2 regions of the Streptomyces sp. NPDC051364 genome follow, and region 2 is predicted to be linked to the other one. Evidence: riboswitches for the same ligand, from Rfam matches in the RefSeq annotation. Region 2 holds a riboswitch; the other holds the start of a gene.
What was found. Region 2 has a riboswitch for ZMP and ZTP ahead of glyA (serine hydroxymethyltransferase). Riboswitches for the same ligand answer to the same signal wherever they lie in the genome.
Positions count from the first base shown of each region.

Region 1: linked by a shared signal. The riboswitch ahead of AB0M76_RS05035 (bifunctional 5,10-methylenetetrahydrofolate dehydrogenase/5,10-methenyltetrahydrofolate cyclohydrolase) and the one ahead of glyA (serine hydroxymethyltransferase) in region 2 are both predicted to bind ZMP and ZTP.

Region 1 is NZ_JBFBAH010000002.1:246,228-255,568, forward strand. Features, by position in the region: gene AB0M76_RS05010 (amino acid permease) at 1-994, shown strand, start outside; gene AB0M76_RS05015 (SRPBCC family protein) at 1,059-1,499, shown strand; partial or broken gene AB0M76_RS05020 (hypothetical protein) at 1,532-2,105, shown strand; gene AB0M76_RS05025 (RNA polymerase sigma factor) at 2,151-3,740, opposite strand; gene AB0M76_RS05030 (methyltransferase domain-containing protein) at 3,967-4,728, opposite strand; ZMP/ZTP riboswitch at 4,786-4,886, shown strand; gene AB0M76_RS05035 (bifunctional 5,10-methylenetetrahydrofolate dehydrogenase/5,10-methenyltetrahydrofolate cyclohydrolase) at 4,953-5,798, shown strand; gene AB0M76_RS05040 (NADH:flavin oxidoreductase/NADH oxidase family protein) at 6,149-7,438, shown strand; gene AB0M76_RS05045 (MAB_1171c family putative transporter) at 7,461-8,687, opposite strand; gene AB0M76_RS05050 (pyridine nucleotide-disulfide oxidoreductase) at 8,684-9,341, opposite strand, start outside.
Region 2 is NZ_JBFBAH010000006.1:146,982-156,322, reverse strand. Features, by position in the region: gene AB0M76_RS15375 (hypothetical protein) at 1-333, shown strand, start outside; gene AB0M76_RS15370 (hypothetical protein) at 487-1,122, shown strand; gene AB0M76_RS15365 (carboxymuconolactone decarboxylase family protein) at 1,160-1,663, opposite strand; gene AB0M76_RS15360 (PLP-dependent aminotransferase family protein) at 1,710-3,104, shown strand; gene AB0M76_RS15355 (hypothetical protein) at 3,221-4,057, opposite strand; gene AB0M76_RS15350 (hypothetical protein) at 4,155-4,499, shown strand; gene AB0M76_RS15345 (glutathionylspermidine synthase family protein) at 4,505-5,698, shown strand; gene rocD (ornithine--oxo-acid transaminase) at 5,760-6,968, opposite strand; ZMP/ZTP riboswitch at 7,115-7,205, shown strand; gene glyA (serine hydroxymethyltransferase) at 7,241-8,509, shown strand; gene trpS (tryptophan--tRNA ligase) at 8,662-9,341, shown strand, end outside.

The sequences.
Region 1 (9,341 bases), on a different contig from region 2:
CTTCCCGGCCGTCGGGGAGCACAAGGCGGCGATGTGCCTGGCCGCCCTCGCCGTGCAGTGGCTCCCGGCGCTCGCCAACCTGGCCGGCACCCGCTACGTCGGAACCGTCCAACTGGTGGCCACCGTACTGAAGTTCGCCCCGCTGCTGCTGGTCGCGGTGGGCGGGCTGTTCTTCTTCGACCCGGCGAACCTCGGCCCCTTCCAGGCCACCGGCCAGAGCCCCGTCGGCGCGGTCTCCGCCGCCGCGGCGATCCTGCTCTTCAGCTACCTCGGCGTAGAGTCGGCCGCCGTCAGCGCGGGCGAGGTCCGCGACCCGGCCCGCAACGTCGGCCGGGCCACGATCCTGGGCACCGCCGGCGCGGCCGCCGTCTACCTGCTGGGCACCCTCTCCGTCTTCGGCCTGGTCCCCCACGAGAAGCTGGTCTCCTCCGAGGCCCCCTTCACCGACGCCGTCAACGGGATGTTCGGGGGCACCTGGGGCGGCACCCTCGTCGCCTGCGCGGCCGTGATCTCGATGCTCGGCGCCCTCAACGGCTGGACCCTGCTCAGTGCGCAGACCCCGTACGCCGCCGCCCGCGACGGGCTCTTCCCGAAGGTCTTCGAGGCGAAGAAGCGGGGCGTCCCGGTGGTCGGCGTGCTCGTCACCGTCGTCCTGGCCTCCGGCCTGACGATCTACAACTACACGCTGGGCTCGGACGGGGTCTTCGAGGTCCTCGTCCTGGTCACCACCTTCACGGCGACCGTCCCGTACCTGCTCTCCAGCGCCGCGCAGATCTACTTCCTGCTCTCCGGGCAGTCCGAGCGCGTCCACCGCGGCCGCCTGGTCCGCGACGGCGTCCTCGCCGGCCTGGCCTTCGGCTTCTCGATGTGGCTGGTCGCCGGCTCCGGCTACGCGGCCGTCTACCAGGGCGTCCTGTTCCTCTTCGCGGGCGTCCTCGTCTACGCCGCGATGTCCGCCCGAAAGCACCGAGCCGGGCACCGAGCCACCGCCTGACCTGCGCGGTAGTTTGGAATGAGAGGAAACGAGAGGACAAGCAGGGGGCAGTGAAGGGGTCGCCATGTCCGCGATCAGAGAAAGCATCGACATCTCCCGCAGTCCCGAAGACGTCTTCGACTACGTGACGGACCCCACGCACCTGCCGGAGTGGCAGGACAGCGCCGTCTCCGCCCACCCGCTCGACGGCGCACCCCTCCACGTCGGTTCGAAGGTCAAGGTCACCCGGCGCATGGGCAAGCGGGAGTTCCCGATGACCATGGAGGTCAAGGAGCTCGACCCGCCGCGCAGCTGGCGCCTGCACGGGCTCGACGGACCCGTACGCGGGGATGTGCGCGGGACCATCGAACCCCTCGACGGCGGAAAGCGCTCGCGCGTGACCCTCGACCTCGACTTCGAGGCCCACGGAATCGGCAGGGTCATCGCACCGCTCGTGGTCAAGCCGTACGCCCGCAAGGAGATGCCGCGCAACGAGGAGAAGCTGAAGCACCTGCTGGAGCACTGAGGCACCCGGCAACCGCCCTGCGGCGGAAAACCTCCGTCGAGGAGGTCTACGACCGCATCGCCGCCGACCTGCGCCGGCAGCGCCGGCTGTAGACCCCTGCGCGGCAAGGGCCTCGGGGACCTCCTGGGCGAGCCGCTGCCCCACGCGGGCAGCCTCCCGTACACAGACCTGGACGATTTCTACCGGCGCGGCCTCGTCCAGGGCTTCGACCTGCACGCCTGCGGGGAGCGCGGACTGCTGCCCGCCGGACTGGTCCAGGAGATCCGGGCGCCGGCCCACCCGCCCGTGCCCTGGGACGCGCAGCTCGCCCGCTGGTGGTACGCGGAAGCCCGCGACGTACCGGCGGCACGCGTCGTGTTCTGCGACGCGGCGCCGTACGAAGCGGGCTATCTGCCCCCCACCGAAATCGCGGGGCGAGTAAAGGAGCGCGGGCGGGGCGGGACCGTGCTCCAACCCGCGATCGACCTGCTCCGGCGTGCGGAGGACTTCCCTCCGCAGGCCCCGGTGCTGGTGATCACGGACGGGTGGTGCGACACCCTGCGGATCCGGCGCGAGCACGCCTGTCCGGTTCCGCAGGGTGCTTCCCTGCCGTTCACGCCCCGGGGCCGGTCTTCCGACTGGCCTGAGGGCGCGGGCCGGCTTAGTCCGGGCTTAGTCCAGGTAGTCGCGCAGCACCTGCGAACGCGACGGGTGGCGCAGCTTCGACATGGTCTTGGACTCGATCTGGCGGATGCGCTCACGGGTGACCCCGTACACGCGGCCGATCTCGTCCAGGGTCTTGGGCTGGCCGTCGTTCAGGCCGTAACGCATCGAGACGACGCCCGCCTCACGCTCGGAGAGCGTGCCCAGGATCGACTGCAGCTGCTCCTGGAGGAAGGTGAAGCTCACCGCGTCGGCCGGGACGACCGCCTCGGAGTCCTCGATCAGGTCACCGAACTCGCTGTCGCCCTCCTCACCCAGGGGGGTGTGCAGGGAGATCGGCTCGCGGCCGTACTTCTGGACCTCGATGACCTTCTCGGGGGTCATGTCGAGTTCCTTGCCCAGCTCCTCCGGAGTGGGCTCCCGGCCGAGGTCCTGGAGCATCTGGCGCTGGACGCGCGCCAGCTTGTTGATGATCTCGACCATGTGGACGGGGATGCGGATGGTGCGCGACTGGTCGGCCATGGCACGCGTGATCGCCTGCCGGATCCACCAGGTCGCGTACGTGGAGAACTTGAAGCCCTTGGTGTAGTCGAACTTCTCCACGGCGCGGATCAGGCCGACGTTGCCCTCCTGGATCAGGTCCAGGAAGAGCATGCCGCGGCCGGTGTAGCGCTTGGCCAGCGAGACCACGAGACGGAGGTTGGCCTCCAGCAGGTGGTTCTTGGCGCGGCGGCCGTCCTCGACCAGGATCTCCAGCTCGCGCTTGAAGGCGGGCTTGTGGTCCTCCTCCTCTTCGAGCTTGTACTCGGAGAAGAGGCCCGCCTCGATGCGCTTGGCGAGCTCGACCTCCTGCTCGGCGTTGAGGAGCGGCACCTTGCCGATGAGCTTGAGGTAGTCCTTGACGGGGTCGGCGGTGGCGCCGGCCACCATGACCGTCTGCGCCGGGGCGTCGTCCTCGTCGTCGTCGGACAGGACGAAGCCCTGGGTGCCGCCGGGCTTGGGGGCCTCCTCCTCGGCGTCGTCGGCGAGGTCCTCGGCGGCCCAGTCCTCACCCTCGGCGGCCGGGGTCTCGCCCTCGTCGGCATCCTTGGCGCCGGTCTTCTTGGCCGCGGCGGTCTTCTTCACCGCGGTCTTCTTCGCGGCGGTCTTCTTGACCGTCCGCTTCTTCGGCTCGGCGACGGCGTCGGCCGCCACCTCGTCCTCGGTGGCCGCGGCCGGCGAAGCGGATATCGCCGACGCGGTGGCGGTGGCCGGGCTGGTGGCCGAGGCCTTGCGCGCACCGATGGGGCGCGGCGCGGCGGCCGCCTTCTTGGTCACGGTGCGGGCAGGCGCGGCGGCCGCCTTGCGGGGCTTCTTCGCGGCAGCCTTCGTGGCGGGGGCGGCGCTGACGTGCAGCGCGACACCCTCCTCGTCCAGGACCTGGTTCAGGCTGCGCAGGACCCGCTTCCACTGGTCCACCGGGATGCGGCCGGCCTCGAAGGCCTGGCGCACGTCGTCACCGTTGATGTGACCCTGCTCGCGGCCGCGCTCTACGAGCGCGACGAGGGCCTCCGATTCGGCGATCTCCGGAGGGAACGTACGGGACGGGCTGAGCGACACAAGGAGCCTCTCGTTGCGAACAGATAAGGAGTGGGCGGGACATCATCGCGCGAACTCGGGAAACAGACCCGAGGGGGGTCTGTATTCCGGGGCCGCGCGAGGACACCTGTCGGTTCATCGCATGCCCGAGTCGATTCGTTACGCGCTGAATTGAGTGACCTGCGCCACGCTGTGGGCGCGCAACCGATCGGCCGTGGATCCGTCCGCGTCTCCGCGGCCTTTCCCGTCAGCCCGTTTTGCGGGCTTCGATGAGGAAACGGGCGGTATGCGCCACGAACGGACCGTCGCGTTCGATCTGTTCGTGGAGCTCGCGCAGCCGGTCCCGGTACTGCCCGACCGTGAAGCCGGGCACCATCCAGATCACCTTCCGGAGAAAGTAGATCACGGCTCCGATGTCGTGGAACTCCGTACGCAGTCTTTCGGAGCGCAGAGCGACGACCTCGAGGCCGGCCCGGGTGGCGTCTGCGCCGGCGTCGTCGGGGTGCCGGGCGCGCCGGACCTCCTCCGGCTGCGCGCCGAGGAAGTACTCGACGAGCTCGAAGACGCTCGCCGGTCCGACCTGCTGCGAGAGGTAGGTGCCGCCCGGCGTCAGCACCCGCGCGATCTCCTCCCACCAGATGGTCACCGGGTGCCGGCTGGTCACCAGCTCGAAGGCGTCGTCGCCGAAGGGCAGCGGCGGCTCGTCGGAGTCCGCGACCACCACCGCGCCCAGCGGGTGCAGCAGCCGCGTCGCCTTCTCGATGTTGGGCGGCCAGGACTCGGTGGCCGCCGTCAGTGGCGGCAGCGGACCGGACCCGGCCAGGACCTCGCCGCCGCCGGTCTGGATGTCCAGCGCGGACCGGACCCGGGCCAGGCGCTCGGCCATCAGCCGCTGGTAGCCCCAGGAGGGGCGCTGCTCGGTGGCCCGGCCGTCGAGCCAGGAGAAGTCCCAGCCGTCCACGGAGACGGACTCGGCCTCGGCGACAAGATGGTCGAAAGTGCGCGTCATGCACTGATCGTCCCAGGTTGGACGCCCGGCATCCACCGGATTGGTCGACTACAGTGGTCGGCGGGCCGTGACTGGCGTTCGGGTGGATCACCACCGGGGAGCGGCCCGGCGTACCGCGCACTCCGGTACGTCGACTGCCGCGCGCCTGGGCGAACCGCGATCCGCAGCGACGTTCAGGAGACCCCGTGACGACTGCCCAGACTGCCACCGCCCGTGCCCGGCTGATGGACGGCACCGCCCTCGCCCGCCGCATCTCGGAGCAGACCGCCGTCCTCGCGGCGAAGATCACCGAGCGCACCGGTACCGCTCCCTGCCTCGCGACCGTGCTGGTCGGCGAGGACCCGGCGTCCGTCACGTACGTACGGATGAAGCAGAACCGTTGCGCCAAGGCCGGGATCACCTCCCGCCACGTGGAGCTGCCGGCCGAGACCACCACCGAGGAGCTCGTCGCCGCCCTCACGGCCCTCTCCGAGGACCCGGAGATCAGCGGCATCCTGCTGCAGCACCCCGTCCCGCACCACATCGACGAGCGCGCCGCCTTCGAGGCCATCGCCCCCGGCAAGGACGTCGACGGCGTCACCATGCACTCCTTCGCCGCCATGGGCTTCGGGCTGCCGGGCTTCGTCTCCTGCACCCCCGGCGGGATCATGCGGCTCCTCGCCGAATACGACGTGGACCTGACCGGCAAGCACGCCGTCGTCGTCGGCCGCAGCGCGATCCTGGGCAAGCCGGCCGGCATGCTCCTGCTGGAGCAGAACGCCACCGTCACCTACTGCCACTCCCGCACCGTGGACCTGCCCTCGATCGTGCGCCAGGCCGACGTGCTGGTCGCCGCCGTCGGCAAGGCCGAGTTCATCCGCGGCGAGGACATCAAGCCGGGCGCCGTGGTCCTGGACGCCGGCTACAACGAGGGCAACGTCGGCGACGTCCACTTCGAGTCGGCCGCCGCCCGTGCCTCGCTGATCACCCCGGTCCCCGGCGGCGTCGGCCCGATGACCATCGCCGTCCTGCTGGAGCAGACCGTGCAGGCGGCCGCCGCCCAGGCGGGGCTCGCGCTCGCCGAGCTCTGATCCGCCCCGCACGCGCACGGTGAACGGTGAACGCCCCGGGCCCTTCGGCCCGGGGCGTTCCGCATCCCCGGGTGTCCGATTTCCTACACCCGCCACCGGCGGCGCGACCGGTGCGCCGCCGCCCCGCCGGGCGCGGTGCAGGGCGGGGTGCAGGGCCGGAGGCCCGACGTCCTGAGGCAGCCGACTCGGTCGTCGCGGCGGTGCGGTGGCGGCGTTCCCCGGCCGTTCTCACCAAGCGCCTCAAGGGACCCACGGATGCGGAGCACCCGGCCGAGGAGCCGGCGAACCGGTTCACGCAGCAGCCTGACGGAGGCCGGGGAGGGGGCGGTATGTTTTGCGCGGGGCGCGCGATGACACGTGCAACACGTTTCCTGGGGGAACTGCTGATGGACCTGTTCACGCCACTGGAGCTGCCCAACGGGACGGCCCTGCCGAACCGCTTGGCGAAGGCCGCCATGGAGGAGAGCCTCGCCGGGTCCGGCCAGCTGCCGGACGAGCGCATCGAACGGCTCTACCGCCGCTGGGCCCAGGGCGGCGCCGGGCTGCTGATCACCGGGAACGTCATGGTCGACCGCCGGGCGCTGACCGCGCCGGGGACGATCGTCCTCGACGCCAGCTCCCCGCTCGGCCCCTTCCGCCGCTGGGCCGAAGCCGCGTCCTGCGGCGGCGGCCGGGTCTGGATGCAGATCAACCACCCCGGCCGGCAGGTCGGCTCGGAGATGCCCGGCACGGCCTGGGCGCCCTCCGACATAGGGGTGAGCCTCGGCAGGCACACCAAGCGCTTCGCCCGCCCCACCGCGATGAGCGAGGCCGACATCGAGGCCACCGTCGCCCGGTTCGCGGTCACGGCCCGGCGGGCCGAGGAGGCCGGCTTCGACGGGGTGCAGATCCACGCCGCCCACGGCTACCTCCTCAGCCAGTTCCTCTCCCCGCTCGTCAACCGGCGCACCGACCGCTGGGGCGGCAGTCTGGAGAACCGGGTCCGGCTGCTCACCGAGGTCGTCGGCGCCGTCCGCGCGCAGGTGGGCCCCGGCTTCGCGGTCGGGGTCAAGCTCAACACCGCCGACTTCCAGCGCGGCGGCTTCGACACCGAGGAGGCGGCGCAGGTCCTCGCGGTCCTCGGCGGCCTCGGCGTCGACCTGGTCGAACTGTCCGGCGGGAGCGTCGAGAGCCCCGCGACCCTGGGCCGCACCGCCGATCTGCGGACGCTGGAACGCGAGGCGTACTTCCTCTCCTTCGCCGAGCAGTTCCTGGGCTCGGCCACGATGCCGCTGATGCTGACCGGGGGGATAGGCCGCCAGGCGACCGCGCAGAAGGTCCTGGAGCGCGGTGTGTCCGTGGTGGGGCTCGCCTCGGCCCTGGCGTTCCGCCCCGACCTGCCGGCCCGCTGGCGCGCCGGGGAGGACGTACGCGTGACGGTGGAGCGGCTGCACTGGAAGGACCGGGACCTGGCCGGCGCCGGGCTGCTGGCCTTCGTACGCTTCCAGCTGCACCGGCTGGCCCGCGGCCTGGAACCGCGCCCGGAGGCCTCCCCGCGGGCGACGTTCGCCCTCGACCAGCTCCAGCACTGGCGCAGGGTGCGGGCGTACGGAGCCTGGCTCGCCCGCAACCCCGAGCCCGAGGACGCCCTCGCCGGCTGACGCCGACCTCCGCGCGGGCCGCTCACAGGGTTGCCGGGTCCCGCCGTACGGCCGCCACGATGGGGGAGGCGCGGAACTCCCGGGCCAGTGCCGCGAGCGGCCGGGAGTCCAGCCGGTGCGGCTCGGGCAGCCCCTGATCGGCCTCGGCCGGGTGCTCCCCGGCGCCGTCCGCGTCCGCCGGGACGAGAGCCTCGGCGGCTTCGGCGGCCTCGGCTGCCTCCCGGCGCCGGCAGGCCGCGGCGAGCATGGCCGCATCGGCCACGACCGAAGCCTGCGACTCGCACATGCCCTGGCCGAGCGCGGCCTCGTACGCGGCGCCCCGTACGGCCGGGTCGAACCAGCGGCCCAGCGCCAGGATCCCGTCGTCGATCACCGACTCGCGGTGGATCAGCCGGATCCCGATCGGCGACCACCAGGTCAGCGGCACGGTCGTCACACTCGACGCGGCGAACCCGCGCAGCGCCTTCCACAGCGGGTGCAGCCGCCGGTACCGGCTGAAGTCCCGCCAGGCCGCCGAGCCGCCGACCAGCGGCACGATGAACCCCGACCCCACCATCAGGGCCGCCGCGGAGGCGAACGGCGGGGCCACGTACGTCGACAGACCGTCCCAGTCGCGGCCCGCCCAGCGGGCGCCCACCGCCGCCCACTTCGTGACGAGGTAGCCCAGGTCCAGCAACCCGCCGAGCACGATCAGGGCCAGTCCGGTGCGCAGCGGACGCAGCGAGGGGCGCACGCGCAGCAGCCACTTCCAGCACAGCACGGTGAGCGTCGAACTGCCCACGGTGTGCGCGAGCAGGTAGCAGACGATCATCTCGCGCAGCCACGGTGTGTTGGCGTAGTACGTGTCCAGGTCGCGCAGCCGCTCCACCGGCGCGTCGCCGATCGCGAAGAGGACGACGATGAGCAGCGTGACGGCGCCGAACGCGGCCACCGTCAGCCGGGTCGCCCGCCGGACGACCGCAGGCGGGCCGCCGCCCCACTGCAGGACCAGCACGATGCACGACCCCGAGAACGCGGTCAGCACGCTGTACACCAGCGGGGCGGAGAAGTTGACGATGCCGGTGAGCCGGTTGACCGCGGAGATCGTCGGCGGAGCCGCCAGGAACATGACCATGCAGCCGACGACGAGCAGGGTGCACACGGCCCGCATGAGCGGCTGGTCCCAGCCCCGGCGCAGGGTCGGCGCCTTGATCAGCAGTGCCAGGATCATCACCGATCCCGGTACGTACAGGATGAGACCGTCGGTCATCGCGCCTGGCCGACGGGACCGACGGGACCGACCGGGCCCACGGGGTCGGCCGGGCCCGCCGGGTCGACCGGGCCGGACCCCTGGTCGAGCTCCGCGACGGCCCGCTCGGCCGCGGTCAGCGGCGGCGCCTTCAGCGCGCCCCGGTCCGAGGCGCGCAGCACGTGCCAGACCACCGAGGGGCGCAGCCAGGACGTGGGCGGGCTGCTCATGGTGATGACCTGGAGGAATGCGGCGGTCAGCGCCTCCCGCGTGGTGGCCCCGGTCATCAGCCGGCTGACGTACGCGTTGAGCATCCCGGCGCCGGCCCGCGGCTTCATGCCGGTGGCCCCGGGATACAGGATGTCCTGCGAGGTGGCGAGCTCCCAGGCGGTGGCCACCTGCGGGACGAGCGCGCGCTGCGCCTCACGGCCGAAGCCGGGATGGGCGAGGCCCTTGGCCCGCAGCAGGGCGCGTACGGCCAGCAGGCCCTGGGCGGCGACCGTCATGCCCTGTCCGTACAGCGGGTTGAAGGTGGCGACGGAGTCGCCGACGGCGAAGAAGCCGTCGGGCAGGTCCGCCTTCTCGAAGTAGACCCTGCGGTTGGCTGTGCCCTGGGTGACGGCGACGTCCGTGAGGGGCTTCCTGCCCTCGAGGAGCTCGCCGACGACGGGATCG
Region 2 (9,341 bases):
TTCAGCATCGGCGGCACGGACGTCGGCAACAGCACGGTCAACCACGCCGGTACGGACCCGGGCACAGGTGCGGCCGGCCCGACCGCGGAGGAGCTGCTGGAGGCCGTACGAGACCTCCGCGCGGCCCTCGTACGGCTGCCGCGCAGCGACGGGCGGGCCGCCCTCGATGCCGAACTGGACGCGGCGGCCCAGGAGTTGGAGTCGGCGGGCGAGGAGTTCCGGCCGGGCCTGCCCGCCCGGCTGCGCGGGGCGCTGGAACGGTGGGCCCCGCTGGTGGACTCGGTGAGCGCGGCCACGGCGCTGGCCGCCCTGCTGACCTCGTTCGGGGGGTGATCCGTGGCCCCGGAGAGCGGCCCCGTCCGCTGGAACCCGCAGTCGCAGCAGTGGGAGCGCCCGGAGGACCCGGAGCGGCGCAGCCGACGGGGGCGCCCTGAGCCCGGGGCCGGGCGCGGGGAGCCAGGACCCGGGGGGCCGAAGCTCCCGCCGATGCCGGCCTACCCGCCGGGCACCGAGCCGCCGGACCCGGAGGACGCGGACACCGCGGCCGACGCCCCGCCCGCGCAGCGCACGGGGCGCCGGTGGCGGCTCCGCCTCGGGATCGCGATCGGCGTGGCGGTGACCGTCGGCGGGGCCGCGCTGGCGACCTCGTACCTGATGGCGGACCCGACGACGGCGCTGCCCGACGGGTACAAGGTGCTGCGCAGTGCCGGGTCGGGCTTCCAGGTCGCGGTCCCGGACGACTGGCAGCTCAGCACCTCCGAGAGCGGCACCGCAGCCGGCACGGTGTTCCGCCCCGAGACGGGCCGGGACAGCCTGCTCCAGGTCCTCCGGATCACCAGCGGCCCCGACAACCCGTGCGAGGTCCTGGTCGAGGGCACCAAGGAGCTGAGTTCCCGGGACGGCTTCCGGCGGATCTCGCTCGAATCGAGGGACACCACGGGCTGCGAGATCGTCTACGAACTCCCCGACGGGAGCCTGAACGAGACCGTGCACGCCGTCGGGCGGCTGACCGTCGCGTCCGACGGCAGCCGCTGGGTGCTCATGGGGTTCGGCCCGGTCGCCGAGGCCAAGGCCGTCCGCACGCGCGTGGCGGCGGCCCTGGGCTCGTTCCGGCCGGACTGACAGCGGTCGTCAGTCCGGCCGCCGGACCGGCTGCCCGCTACTTGAACATGCCCGGCGTGTAGTGGCCCGGGACCATGCGGGTGGTCACCGCGAAGCGGTTCCAGACGTTGATCGTCGCGATCACGGCGATCAGCTGGGCGAGCTCCTTCTCCTCGAAGTGCTTCGCGGCCCTCTCGTACACCTCGTCGGGAACGAACCCGTCGGTCAGGACGGTCACGGCCTCGGTCAGCTCGAGCGCCGCGGCCTCCTTCTCGGTGTAGAAGTGGCGCGACTCCTCCCAGGCGGCGAGCTGGACGATCCGCTCGACGCTCTCGCCCGCGGCGAGCGCGTCCTTCGAGTGCATGTCCAGGCAGAACGCGCAGTGGTTGAGCTGCGAGGCGCGGATCTTGACCAGCTCGACCAGGACCGGGTCCAGGCCCTTCTTCGAGGCGATCTCCAGGCCCACGATGGCCTTGTAGACCTCGGGTGCGTGCTGGGCCCAGCCCATGCGGGGGGTGTGCTCGGGTGCGTGTGCGGCGGTGTGTTCGTGCGTGGTGGTCATGTCTCCACCCTAGGCAGCAGGCGGCCCGCCGATATGGTCCATATCCATGACGGAATCATGGGCCACTTTCGGTGCCGACCTGCATCTGGACCTCTCCGCCGGGCGAGGTCTGCGGGCCGGTCTCGCCGACGCGCTGCGCGAGGCCGCGCGCAGCGGGCGGCTGGCGCCCGGGACCCGGCTGCCGTCCTCACGGTCGTTCGCCGCCGACCTCGGGATCGCGCGCAACACGGTCGCGGAGGCGTACGCCGAGCTCGTCGCCGAGGGCTGGCTGACGGCCCGGCAGGGCTCGGGCACCCGGGTCGCCGAACGGGCCCGGCCGCGGCGGCCCGCGGGCGCCGCCCGGGTCCGGCATCCCGAGCGGCGGCGGCCCTCGTACAACCTGCAGCCGGGCACCCCGGACCTGGGCGGCTTCCCGCGCGCCGCCTGGCTGACGGCCGCCCGGCGGGCGCTGACGGACGCGCCGAACGATGCCTTCGGGTACGGGATCGACGCGCGGGGCCGGGTGGAGCTGCGGGAGGCGCTCGCCGGGTACCTGGCGCGGGCGCGCGGGGTGTACGCGGACCCGGAGCGGATCGTGCTGTGCGCGGGGTTCGTGCATGCCCTGACGCTGCTGGCGGGGGTGCTGCGGGCGCGGCGGGTACGGGAGGTGGCGGTGGAGGGGTACAGCCTCGACCTGCACCGGGACCTGCTGACGGGAGCGGGGCTGCGGACCCGGCCGCTGACGGTGGACGCCTCGGGGGCGCGGACGCCGGACCTGTCCGCCGAGTCGGGGGCGGTGCTGCTGACCCCCGCCCATCAGTTCCCCACCGGGGCGGCACTGACCCCGGCCCGGCGGGCGGCGGCGGTCGACTGGGCCCGGACCACGGGCGGGCTGATCCTGGAGGACGACTACGACGGGGAGTTCCGCTACGACCGCCAGTCGGTGGGGGCGTTGCAGGGACTGGACCCGGACCGGGTGGTGTACCTCGGCACGGCGAGCAAGTCGCTCGCGCCGGGGCTGCGGATGGGGTGGATGGTGGTGCCGCCGGGGCTGCTGGACGAGGTCGTCGCGGCGAAGGGGCGGACCGACTGGACGTCGAGTGCGCTGGACCAGCTGACGCTCGCGGAGTTCATCCGGTCCGGGGCGTACGACCGGCACGTGCGCGGGATGCGGCTGCGGTACCGGAGGCGCCGGGACGAGCTGGTCGCGGCCGTCTCCGGCCGGGTGGCGGTGTCGGGCATCGCGGCGGGCCTGCACGCGGTGCTGGACCTCCCGGCGGGGACGCAGGCCTCGGTGCTCCGGGCCGCGGCCTGGCAGGACCTGGCCCTGGAGACCCTGTCCCGCTACACCCACCCGGAGGCGGGGTTTCCGCCCCGCGAGGCGCTGGTGGTGGGCTACGGGACCCCATCGACGAGCGCATGGTCCCCGACGCTGGCGGCCCTGCTTTCCGCTCTGCCGTGACGCGTGCGGGTGCGGGTGCGGGGGCCGGTGCGGGTGCCGGTCCCGGTGCGGCGCCGTTGCAGGGGCTCCGCCCCCGAGCCTCCGCCCCCGAGCCTCCGCCCCCGAGCCCCCGCGCCTCAGACGCCGGCGGGGCCGGGTTCCGTCGGGGGTTCGCCGAAGCGGGTCAGGAGGAGGGCTCCGGCGACCGATACCGCGAAGCCGAGGACGGCCAGCCAGGTCAGGCCCTCGCGGGTGCGGTCGCCGAGCCAGACCACCCCGACCACCGCCGGGCCGATCGTTTCGCCGATCACCATGCCCGCCGTGGCCGTCGTCACCGAGCCCCGCTGCAGCGCCGAGGTGAGCAGCAGGAACGCCGCGCCCCCGCCCAGCAGCAGTGCGTACAGCGCCGGGTTCGTGAGCGACGCGAACGAGATGTCGTCGATGAGGCGGACCGCCACCTCCACCACCCCGAAGCCCGTCCCCGCCGCCAGGCCGAGGACCAGCGCCCGGGAGCGGTCCGGGAGTCCGCCGGCCGCGGCCCCCACCAGCAGCACCAGCCCCGCCACCACCAGCAGCCCCAGCTGCAGCGCGAACGACCCCGTCCCCGAGCCCTCCTCGCCCGACGCCAGCCCCAGCATCGCCAGCCCCGCGCACACCACGCCCACCGCGCCCCACTCGGCCCCGCGCAGCCGTACGTGCAGCAGCCACGCCGAGACCACCGCCGTCACCGCGAGGCTCGCCGCCAGCGCCGCCCCCACCGTGTAGATCGGGATGTTCTTCAGCGCCACGATCTGGAGGACGAACCCGGCCGCGTCCAGCCCCAGGCCCAGCACGTACCGCCACTGCCGTGCCGCCCGCAGCAGCAGTGCCGTGTCCACCCCCGACCCGGTTCCCGGCTCCACCGCCCGCGCGGCCATCGCCTGAAGGACCGACGCCGTGCCGAAGCAGACCGCCGCACCGAGCGCGCAAACCATCCCAAGAAGCACGAATTGACTCTAGGTCATGGAGGTGATGAGAGGGTTTCGACGGCCGGATTCCATCGCTTCGCCGCCCCGTTCTAGTCTGTCCGCCATGGATGGCATGGACGACAGCAGCAGCAGCAGTAGTAGTAGAAGCAGCACCACCCGACGCCGTATGCGCTCCGGCAGCGTCGCCCTCGGCGGCATGGGCCTGCTCGCCGCCGCCCTCGTGGCCTGCGGCAGCAGCAGCGAGCCCGACAAGCGCTGCGTGGACCGCGCCACCATGGAGAAGCTGAACAGCAAGGAGTGCAAGAGCGGCAGCGGAAGCAGCAGCAGCCGCGGCGTGTACTACTACGGCGGCAGCGTCTCCAACAACCGGGTCAGCGGCGGCAGCTTCGACAAGTCCGCCGTCACCCGCGGCGGCATCGGCGGCCACTCCAGCTCCAGCGGCGGCTGAACCGCGTGCGCCGTCACACCATCGAGCCGCGCCCCGACTGGCAGAAGACCGTCGAGGAGCAGGGGCTCGTCTACCCGCTCACCCGCTACCCCGACGACTCCCTGCGCCCCTACTGGGACGAGAGCGCGTACTACTCCTTCTCGCTCCCCGAGGTCGAGGCGCTGGAGAACGTCGTCGAGGAGCTGCACGCCATGTGCCTGGCCGCGGCCGCGCACATCGTGGAGCACGACCGCTTCGCGGACCTCGGCATCACCGACCCGCACCTCGCGGAGCGCATCGCCGAGTCCTGGCGCCGACGCGCCGAACAGCCGTCCCTGTACGGCCGGTTCGACCTGCGCTACGAGGGCGACGGCAGCCCGGCCAAGATGCTGGAGTACAACGCCGACACCCCCACCTCCCTCGTGGAGGCGGCCAGTCCGCAGTGGTTCTGGATGGAGGAGCGCTTCCCCGGCGCCGACCAGTGGAACTCCCTCCACGAGCGGCTCGTCGAGGCCTGGCGCCGGCAGGCGGAGCTGCTGCCGCCCGGCCCGCTGCACTTCGCGCACTCCGAGACCGACGAGCTCGGCGAGGACCTGATGACGGTCGCCTACCTCCAGGAGACCGCCGAGCAGGCGGGCCTGGAGACCGAGGCGCTGGCCGTCGAGCAGATCGGCTGGGACAGCCTGTCCGGCCGGTTCGTGGACCAGAAGCTCGGCTTCATCCGCAGCTGCTTCAAGCTCTACCCGTGGGAATGGCTGGCCACCGACGCGTTCGGCCCGCAGGTCCTCGGTACGTACGACCACGGCGGCGGAACCGGGACCACCACCTGGATCGAGCCACTGTGGAAGATGCTGCTGTCCAACAAGGCACTGCTGGCGATCCTGTGGGAGCTCTTCCCGGAGCACCCGAACCTGCTGCCGGCCTACCTCGACGGCCCGCGCGAGCTCGCGGAGACCACCGGGTACGCCGCGAAGCCCCTGCTGGGCCGCGAGGGCGCAGGGGTCACCCTGCACCCGGCCGGCGGCGGCGAGCCGTTCGTACCGGACGAGGGCGAGGCGTACGTCTTCCAGGGCCTGGCCCCGCTGCCCGACTTCGACGGCAACCGCGTGGTGCTCGGCGCGTGGGTCGTGGAGGAGGAGGCGGCGGGCCTCGGCATCCGCGAGTCGGCGGGCCCGGTCACGGACGAATACGCCCGCTTCCTGCCGCACGTCATCCTGTAGCCGCAAGCGCGGCCGGGGACCTGCCCGGTTCCCGGCCGCGCCCGCGGTGGCGGATCCGGGGTCAGCCGGCTGCGAGCACGGACCGCAGCTGGTCCAGGCCCCAGTCCAGGTCCTCCTTGCTGATCACCAGCGGCGGCGCGATCCGGATCGTCGACCCGTGCGTGTCCTTGACCAGCACGCCCAGCTCCATCAGCCTCTCGGAGATCTCCCGGCCCGTGCCGTGCCCCGGGGCGATGTCGACGCCGGCCCAGAGCCCGCGCCCGCGTACGGCGGTCACCGCACCCCCGCCGACCAGCAGGTTCAGCTCCCGGTGCAGGTGGTCGCCGAGCTCGGTGGCGCGCTGCTGGTACTCGCCGGTGCGCAGCATCGCGATCACCTCCAGGGCGACCGCGCAGGCCAGCGGGTTGCCGCCGAAGGTGGAGCCGTGCTCGCCGGGCCGGAACACCCCGAGCACGTCCCGGTCGGCGACGACGGCCGACACCGGGACCACGCCGCCGCCCAGCGCCTTGCCGAGGATGTACACGTCCGGCACGACCTCCTCGTGCTCGCACGCGAACGTCTTCCCGGTCCGGCCCAGCCCCGACTGGATCTCGTCCGCCATGAACAGCACGTTCCGCTCGCGCGTGAGCTCCCGTACGCCCCGCAGGTACCCGGCGGGCGGCACCAGCACCCCCGCCTCGCCCTGGATCGGCTCCAGCAGCACGGCCACGGTGTTCGCCGTGACGGCCGCGGCGAGCGCGGTGAGGTCCCCGTACGGGACGATCTCGAACCCCGGCGTGTAGGGCCCGTAGTGGTCGCGGGCCTCGTGGTCCGTCGAGAAGCTCACGATCGTCGTCGTCCGGCCGTGGAAGTTGCCTGACGCGACCACGATCTTGGCCTGCCCGTCCGGGACGCCCTTGACCTCGTAACCCCACTTGCGCGCGGTCTTCACCGCCGTCTCCACGGCCTCCGCACCCGTGTTCATCGGCAGCACCATCTCCTTGCCGCACAGCGCGGCGAGCTCGGTGCAGAAGTCGGCGAACCGGTCGTGGTGGAAGGCCCGCGACGTGAGGGTGACCCGCTCCAGCTGCGCCTTGGCGGCGTCGAGCAGACGCCGGTTGCCGTGGCCGAAGTTGAGCGCCGAGTAGCCCGCGAGCATGTCCAGGTAGCGGCGGCCCTCCACGTCGGTCATCCACGCGCCTTCCGCGGACGCCACGACGACGGGCAGCGGGTGGTAGTTGTGCGCGCTGTGGGCCTCGGCGGAACGCATGGCTTCAGCAGTTGTCGACACGGGGTCTCCGATCGTCGGTCAGGCGGGCCGGGTGACAGGGGTGACGAGGGTGGTGCCACCGGCGTCACATCACCTTGTATACGGCTATACGTCGCTCGTATACCGGACGGGGAAACCTTTCCTGTGGACCGCCCGCTAAGGTGGGCGGCACGCACGGCGACTGGCGTACGGAGAACCAACTCCGGGGGAGTCGTGCGCGCACGACCGCATTCAGGGCCGCTCGCCTGGGCCTCGCGGGGACGAGAACTGACATCGACCCCGGAGGAGCCGCCATGAGCGCGAGCCGCCACCCCGCCCTTCTTGCCACCGACCCCGAGCTGGCGTCCTACGTCACCGCCGAGGAATCCCTGCAGGCGGAGACCCTGCGCCTGATACCCAGTGAGAACTACGTGTCCGCCGCCGTGCTCGAGGCCTCCGGCACGGTGCTGCAGAACAAGTACAGCGAGGGCTACCCGGGCCGCCGCTACTACGAGGGCCAGCAGAACATCGACCGCGTCGAGGCGCTGGCCGTCGAGCGGGCGAAGGGCCTGTTCGGGGTGGACCACGCCAACGTCCAGCCGTACTCCGGCTCGCCGGCGAACCTCGCGGTGTACCTGGCCTTCGCGAAGCCCGGCGACACGGTGATGGGCATGGCCCTGCCGATGGGCGGGCACCTGACGCACGGCTGGGGCGTCTCGGCGACGGGGTCCTGGTTCCGGGGCGTGCAGTACGGGGTGTCCGCCGAGACGGGCCTGATCGACTACGACGCGGTGCGCGACCTCGCGCTCGCGGAGCGCCCGAAGATCATCTTCTGTGGCGGTACGGCGCTCCCGCGCACGATCGACTTCGAGGCGTTCGCCTCGATCGCGCAGGAGGCGGGCTCGATCCTGGTCGCGGACGTGGCGCACATCGCGGGCCTGATCGCGGGCGGGGCGCACCCGTCGCCCGTCGGGCACGTGGACGTGGTCTCCACGACTACCCACAAGACGCTGCGCGGCCCGCGGGGCGCCATGCTGATGTGCCGGGAGGAGCACGCGAAGGCCATCGACAAGGCGGTGTTCCCGGGCCTCCAGGGCGGTCCGCACAACCAGACGACGGCGGGCATCGCGGTGGCGCTGCACGAGGCGGCGCAGCCGTCGTTCGTGACGTACGCGCATGCGGTGGTGGCGAACGCGAAGGCGCTGGCGGCGGCCCTGCTCTCCCGGGGCTTCGACCTGGTCTCGGGCGGTACGGACAACCACCTGATCCTGATGGACCTGACCTCGCGGGGGGTCCCGGGCAAGGTGGCGGCCAAGGCGCTGGACCGCGCGGGGATCGTGGTGAACTACAACACGGTCCCGTTCGACCCGCGCAAGCCGTTCGACCCGTCGGGCATCCGCATCGGCACGCCGTCGCTGACGTCGCGGGGCCTGGGCGTGGAGCACATGCCGGTGGTGGCGGACTGGATCTCCCGAGCCGTGGACGCCGCCGCCAAGTCGGACGAGTCGGCCCTTGCGGCAATCCGCACGGAGGTGGCGGATCTCCTGTCGGCCTTCCCGGCCCCGGGCCTCCCCCTGTCCTGACCCGGGACGTCCTCGAACGCCGGACGGGCTGAAGATGCCGCTGTGCGGCAAATCCAGCCCCGCCGGCGTTTGAGGCGCGGGGTCCGGGGCGGAGCCGCGGGAATCGGTCGGGTGCGGCCCGGCAGGGCTTCGGTACCTGAGAGAATGGAGCCATGGCTTCTGATCGTCCTCGCGCGCTCTCCGGTATCCAGCCCACCTCCGGTTCGTTCCACCTCGGGAACTACCTCGGAGCCATCCGCCAGTACGTCGCCCTGCAGGAGACGCACGACGCCTTCTACATGGTGGTCGACCTGCACGCGATCACCATGCCGCAGGATCCGAAGGATCTCCGCGCGAACACCCGGCTCTCCGCCGCGCAGCTGCTCGCCGCCGGTCTCGACCCCGAGCGCTGCACCCTCTTCATCCAGAGCCACGTCCCCGAGCACGCGCAGCTCGGCTGGGTGATGAACTGCATCACCGGCTTCGGCGAGGCCAGCCGGATGACCCAGTTCAAGGACAAGTCCGCCAAGGGCGGCGTCAACAACGCCACCGTCGGCCTGTTCACGTACCCGATCCTCCAGGTCGCCGACATCCTGCTCTACCAGGCGAACGCCGTCCCCGTCGGCGAGGACCAGCGCCAGCACATCGAGCTGACCCGCGACCTGGCCGAGCGTTTCAACCAGCGCTACGGCCAGACCTTCACCCTCCCCGCCGCGCACATCGTCAAGGAGGTCGCGAAGATCTACGACCTCCAGGACCCGACGATCAAGATGTCGAAGTCCGCGTCGTCCCCCAAGGGCCTGATCAACCTCCTCGACGAGCCCAAGGTCACGGAGAAGAAGATCAAGAGCGC